Regions from separate parts of the Enterobacter cloacae complex sp. 394I7 genome, predicted to be linked through region 2. Evidence: predicted binding sites of a transcription regulator. Region 2 holds the regulator's gene; each other region holds the start of a gene.

Region 1 (2,269 bases), 660 kb from region 2:
AATGGCCTATTACAGTATCGGCGAAGTGGCCGAACGATGCGGTATCAACCCCGTTACGCTGCGTGCCTGGCAGCGCCGTTATGGATTGTTGAAGCCGCAGCGAAGCGAAGGGGGCCATCGTCAGTTTGACGATGAAGATATCCTGCGTATTGAAGAGATCAAACGCCTGATGAAAAGCGGCGTTTCGGTCGGCAAAGTCAAAGGCTTGCTGGAAAACAAAGAAGTGATGACTCAGGGTAACTGGGCATCAATCCAGGAAGAGATGATGACGGTTTTGCGTTATGCCAGCCCGGCAAAGCTGCGCGCCAAAATAGGCGAATTCCGCCGCGATCACGCGATGGATGCGCTTATCGATAATATTATTTCTCCCGTTCGTCAGCGAATGAATCAGGATCAAAATACGGTGCGTCATATGGCGAGCCTGCTTGACGGTGTGCTGATAGAATTTGCTGTCGCAAGCCTGGCGGAGTCACGTAAGAAAGCCGGTAAAGATGCTCTGCTTATTGGCTGGGAGTGCGATGACCGCACCCACCTGTGGCTTGAGGCTGCGCGTCTGGCACAGAAGGGGTGGCATATTGACGTGCTGGCCGACCCGATTGATTCCCCTCGTCCGGAGCTTTTCCCTGGGCAAAGAATTTTCGTCTGGACCGGTAAAGCGCCGACGCCGCGTCAGCAGGAACTGCTTGACCACTGGCGTGAACAGGGTTTTGTTGTCTCCTTTCATCATTAATTTCCGCAGGCCTTGAAGGCCTTTTTTTTTGCTCGTCGTTCCCCTGGATAAAATCTATCTTAAAAATAGGCATTTCCGATGCATATTTTACTTTTCCCCTTTACTCCGCTTTTCTGATTCGATAACCCATTATTTTTCAAAGTATTGAACAATTAAATCCATCCCGCCCGCATCCGCTGACAGGGTCTATGCTTAATAAAAGTATGCAAAAAGGGCGATTTAGCCCAATGCCCCTGCTGACAGAGGGTTGAAGTGATAATCGTTATCACTAACATGGTGTTATGCCCTGGGGCTTATTAGATGAGGTGGACCTATGGAACTGCATTCAGAAACCTTCAATCCTGCCGACTTCGCCTGGCGTGGCTTAACGCTCACGCCAGCGGCGGCGGCACATATTCACGAACTGGTGGCGAAAAAGCCAGAGATCCTCGGCGTGCGCCTGGGGGTGAAACAGACCGGCTGCGCAGGATTCGGTTACGTGCTCGATACCGTCACAGAACCCGAGAAAGATGATCTGGTATTCGAAACTGACGGCGCAAAATTGTATGTCGCCCTGCAGGCCATGCCGTTTATTGACGGCACGGAAGTGGACTACGTACGTGAAGGTTTAAACCAGTTATTCAAATTTCATAACCCGAAAGCCCAGAACGAATGTGGGTGCGGCGAAAGCTTTGGGGTATAGGCGGTACTATGTCACGTAATACTGAAGCAACGAGTGATGTTAACACCTGGAGCGGCGGCCACCTCAATTATAAAGAGGGGTTCTTTACCCAGCTGCAGACCGATGAACTGGCGAAAGGCATCAATGAAGATGTCGTCCGGGCGATCTCGGCCAAACGTAATGAACCTGAATGGATGCTGGAGTTTCGTCTGAGCGCCTTCCGGGCCTGGCTGGAAATGGAAGAACCTCACTGGCTGAAAGCGCATTATGACAAGCTGAACTATCAGGATTACAGCTACTACTCTGCGCCATCCTGCGGGAGTTGCGACGACACCTGCGCCTCACAGCCTGGCGCTGTGCAGCAAACCGGTGCGGACAACAGCTTCCTGAGCAAAGAAGTGGAAGAGGCATTTAACCAGCTGGGTGTGCCCGTTCGCGAAGGGAAAGAGGTGGCGGTGGACGCCATTTTTGACTCCGTCTCAGTGGCGACAACCTACCGTGAAAAACTGGCAGAGCAGGGGATTATTTTCTGCTCTTTCGGCGAAGCGATTCACGAGCACCCTGAGCTGGTGAAAAAGTACATCGGCACCGTGGTGCCGAGTAACGATAACTTTTTTGCCGCGCTCAACGCGGCGGTAGCGTCTGATGGCACCTTTATCTACGTACCAAAAGGCGTTCGCTGCCCGATGGAGTTGTCGACCTATTTCCGTATCAACGCGGAAAAAACCGGTCAGTTCGAACGCACCATTCTGGTGGCCGATGAAGGCAGCTACGTCAGTTACATTGAAGGTTGCTCCGCACCGGTCCGTGACAGCTACCAGCTTCACGCCGCGGTGGTTGAAGTCATCATTCATAAAGATGCAGAGGTGAAATACTCC
Region 2 (2,269 bases):
GGGAGTCCGTTGAGTACCAGTTACCAGTTCTACGGCACGCGAGACAAAGTCAGCGATGGTGGCGTCAACGATATTTATGACGGCACGGCCTGGCTGCAGGCGCTGACCTTTGGCTACAAAGTGGGGCAGGTGGATTTGCGTCTGGAAGGGACATGGGTGAAGGCGGAAGGGCAGCAGGGCTACTTCCTGCAGCGTATGACCCCGACTTACGCATCTTCCAACGGTCGTCTGGATATCTGGTGGGATAACCGCTCTGACTTCAACGCCGACGGCGAAAAAGCGGTCTTCTTCGGCGCAATGTATGACCTGAAAAACTGGAACCTGCCGGGCTGGGCGGTGGGCGCCTCCTACGCGTATGCCTGGGACGCCAAACCGGGCGACATGGCCACACCGGATGCGTACTACGAACCGAACTACCGTCTGAAAGAGTCCTCTTACAGCCTGGATGCCATCTATACCGTGCAGGATGGACGTGCGAAAGGCACGATGTTCAAGCTGCACTTCACGCAGTATGACAACCACTCTGATATTCCAAGCTACGCGGGCGGTTACGGCAACATCTTCCAGGATGAACGTGACGTGAAATTCATGGTTATCGCACCATTCACTATCTTCTGATGAACGCTCCGGCGGGTTCCGTCCCGCCGGAATGGAGACTGCACATGATGAAAAAAATGGTAATCGTCGCGTTGCTGGCCTCGGGGCTGGTGGCTTGCGCCCAGGACCCGGCACCGAAAGAAGATTCTCGCCTGAAGGAGGCTTACAGCGCCTGCATTAACACCGCTGAAGGCTCACCGGAGAAAATTGAAGCCTGCCAGAGCGTGCTGAATGTGCTGAAGAAAGAGAAGGCGCATGAGCAGTTTGCGACGCAGGAAAATGTTCGCGTGATGGACTATCAGGCCTGCATTCAGGCGCGTAAAACCGGTAACGATCAGGAAGTGGCGAAGCGTTGCGACCAGATCTGGAAGGAAATACGCAGTAACAACGGAAATTAATTAAGCGTGTTAAGGCCCGGTGGCGCTGTGCTTACCGGGCTTTTTTTCGCCGGGTGACAGGCAAAAAAAAGCCAACCTTGCGGCTGGCTCAGAGTATGAAAGTTCGACTTATTTGGCGTCGTGTGCGTGATCGTCTTCGCGGCAATCACCTTCAGCACAGTGACCATACAGATACAGGCTATGGTTGGTCAGGCGGATACCATGACGAGCAGCGATTTCACGCTGACGTGCTTCGATGGAATCATCACTAAATTCAATGACCTTGCCACAATCCAGGCAGATCAGGTGATCGTGGTGCTGCTGCTGGGTCAGTTCGAATACAGATTTACCGCCTTCGAAATTATGACGGGTAACAATGCCCGCGTCATCAAACTGGTTCAGCACGCGATAGACGGTTGCCAGCCCAATCTCTTCACCCATGTCGATAAGACGCTTGTAAAGGTCTTCCGCACTGACATGGTGATTGTCTGGACCCTGAAGCACTTCAAGGATTTTTAACCGAGGAAGCGTAACTTTCAGGCCAGCCTTCTTTAATGCGGTATTGTTGTCAGTCATGCGGAATCTGTCCTGTTGCTAAACGATTCACTTCTGGAGGAAGTGACAGAAAATGCACCTGGAATAATGCGTCTCATTATAGAACTGCCATGGCTAAATGAAAACTGCAAGTCTCAGGCAAAGTATGCTTATAAAAACGTGGTATCACCGACAAACTTACTCAATGGCACCCCATTTTACCTGGGAGACATTGTACAGGTCTGGGCGAAAAAGTTAAAAGATTGTAGCGATTAATTTAATCGTTTGACCCGGTTCCTGGGCGCAACCGGGGTTGCGCCACACTAACAATCAGGCGTTAAGAATATCGTCCAGGTGCAGTTCTTCGCGGATCTGCTTCACCCACTTCTCAACGCGCTCTGCGGTCAGTTCTGGCTGACGGTCTTCGTCGATCGCCAGACCCACGAAGTGGTCGTCATCGGCCAGGCCTTTAGACGCTTCGAAGTGGTAACCGGCAGTCGGCCAGTGGCCTACGATAACTGCACCATTCGGTTCAATGATATCGCGGATAGTGCCCAGCGCGTCACAGAAGTACTCAGCGTAGTCTTCCTGATCGCCGCAGCCAAAAAGGGCGACCAGCTTGCCGTTGAAGTCCACTTCTTCCAGCGTCGGGAAGAAATCATCCCAGTCACACTGGGCTTCACCGTAGTACCAGGTTGGGATACCCAGCAACAGGATGTCATAGCCTTCGAGATCTTCTTTGCTGCTCTTGGCGATGTCAT
Region 3 (2,269 bases), on a different contig from region 2:
GCTGGCGTCCCACGCGCCTGCACCTGCGTCCACTGAGACAAAAAACTGATCGCCCGACACGCATAAAAAAAGCCGGCTTTCGCCAGCTTCTTTGTTATTTCGCGGCCGCTTTCTCTTCGCCGACCAGCCCAATCTTGAGATAACCCGCCTGATGCAGCGTGTCCATTACCTTCATCATGGTTTCGTAATCGACGGTTTTATCCGCGCGGAAGAAGACCGTGGTGTCTTTCTTGCCGCCGGTGAGCTGATCCAGCGCCGGGATAACAGACTGATCCGTCACCGGGTCGTTGCCGAGGAACATCGATTTATCCGCTTTCACCGACAAATAGACAGGTTTCTCAGGACGCGGCTGCGGCTGGCTGGAAGAGGCAGGCAGATTCACCTTCACGTCGACCGTCGCCAGCGGCGCAGCCACCATGAAGATAATCAGCAGAACCAGCATGACGTCGATAAACGGCGTCACGTTGATTTCATGCATTTCGCCGTTATCGTCCAGATTTTCGTTAAGACGCATCGCCATACAATCAACCTACGCGCAGTTTAGACGCCGCATGCACCGGTTTAACGGAGCTGGCATTGAGGTCAAGATCGCGGCTTTGCAGCAATAGCACCTGCGCGGCGACGTCACCGAGCGTGGCTTTATAGTTGCCAATCATACGCGCGAAGATGTTATAGATGACGACCGCAGGAATGGCCGCGACCAGACCGATTGCGGTCGCCAGCAGCGCTTCGGCAATCCCTGGCGCAACCACCGCCAGGTTGGTGGTCTGCGTCTGCGCAATGCCGATAAAGCTGTTCATGATGCCCCAGACCGTACCGAACAGACCGATGAACGGTGAGATCGCCCCGATAGTGGCCAGATAACCGTTACCGCGGCCCATATGGCGGCCAACGGCAGCAACGCGACGCTCCAGGCGGAAGCCGGTACGTTCTTTAATGCCTTCGTTATCTTCACTGCCTGCGGAGAGTTCCAGCTCGTTCTGTGCTTCGTTGACTAACAGGGTGGTCAGGCTTTTTCCATGGAAGGATGAGGTCATGTCTAAGGCCTGATCCAGGGAGCGGGCTTCAGCCAGTTGCTGTTGTTCCCGCTTGAGGCGACGCTTCTGCGACAGCAGTTCGACGCTCTTACTGAAGAAGATAGCCCAGGTGATCACGGACGCCAGAACCAGGCCGATCATCACAATCTTAACCACGATGTCAGCATGATGATACATGCCCCAGACGGAGAGATCCGTCTGCATCAAATTATTACCCACTCTGTATCTCCAGGACGCAAATCACAAAATCTGACCGTAATAATATCAAAACGTCGTCGAATTGATAGTAGTTCTCATTAGTATTTACATACTGCCGTAATTTTCGTTCACTTTCCTTGCGCTTACGCAGTAAAAATTTCTTATGCGTATTTTTGCTAATATTTTCTGCTTATTCGATAAGCCCCCGGGTGCAGATTTTTACAATCGTGGTAGTCTGGACGTCCAGACGTATAAAAACAGGGTTAGCGAACATGACAAAGAAGCATCTTGATACCACGCTGGTACAGGCAGGACGCAGCAAAAAATACACTCAGGGATCGGTCAACAGCGTGATTCAACGCGCCTCCTCGCTGGTATTTGATACCGTCGAGGATAAAAAAATCGCCACGCGCAACCGCGCCAAAGGCGGGCTGTTCTATGGCCGTCGTGGCACGCTAACCCATTTTTCACTTCAGGAAGCCATGTGCGAACTGGAAGGCGGCGTGGGCTGCGCCCTGTTCCCCTGTGGTGCGGCGGCAGTCGCCAATACCATTCTGGCGTTTGTGGAACAGGGCGACCATATCCTGATGACCAATACCGCTTATGAACCAAGCCAGGATTTTTGCACCAAAATCCTCAGCAAGCTCGGCGTGACCACCGGCTGGTTCGATCCGCTGATTGGCGAAGGTATCGCTGAACTTATCCAGCCGAACACGCGCATTGTGTTTCTGGAATCCCCAGGCTCTATCACCATGGAAGTGCACGACGTCCCGGCTATTGTGAAAGCAGTGCGCAGCAAAGCCCCCGAGGCAATCATCATGATCGACAACACCTGGGCGGCGGGCGTGCTGTTCAGGGCGCTGGAATTCGACATTGATATCTCTATTCAGGCAGCGACCAAATATCTGATTGGTCACTCTGATGGCATGATCGGTACTGCGGTATCCAACGCGCGCTGCTGGGATCAACTTCGGGAGAATGCCTACCTGATGGGCCAGATGGTGGATGCGGATACGGCCTACATGACCAGCCGC

The links. The regulator Fur, encoded in region 2, represses iron uptake genes when iron is present. The targets are predictions, from matches to a motif close to ATAATAATGAGAACNACTATCAA.
Region 1: the regulator Fur is predicted to act here: its motif matches at 983-1,005, upstream of sufA (Fe-S cluster assembly scaffold SufA).
Region 3: the regulator Fur is predicted to act here: its motif matches at 1,318-1,340, upstream of exbB (tol-pal system-associated acyl-CoA thioesterase).

What each region holds. Positions count from the first base shown of each region.
Region 1 covers NZ_JBXWCR010000001.1:861,489-863,757, forward strand. The annotation lists gene AC2FAP_RS04185 (MerR family transcriptional regulator) at 2-730, shown strand; gene sufA (Fe-S cluster assembly scaffold SufA) at 1,044-1,412, shown strand; gene sufB (Fe-S cluster assembly protein SufB) at 1,421-2,269, shown strand, end outside.
Region 2 covers NZ_JBXWCR010000001.1:199,330-201,598, forward strand. The annotation lists gene chiP (chitoporin ChiP) at 1-618, shown strand, start outside; gene AC2FAP_RS00950 (ChiQ/YbfN family lipoprotein) at 666-995, shown strand; gene fur (ferric iron uptake transcriptional regulator) at 1,104-1,550, opposite strand; gene fldA (flavodoxin FldA) at 1,839-2,269, opposite strand, start outside.
Region 3 covers NZ_JBXWCR010000002.1:133,146-135,414, reverse strand. The annotation lists gene AC2FAP_RS11700 (hypothetical protein) at 1-49, shown strand, start outside; gene exbD (TonB system transport protein ExbD) at 95-520, opposite strand; gene exbB (tol-pal system-associated acyl-CoA thioesterase) at 525-1,256, opposite strand; gene metC (cystathionine beta-lyase) at 1,508-2,269, shown strand, end outside.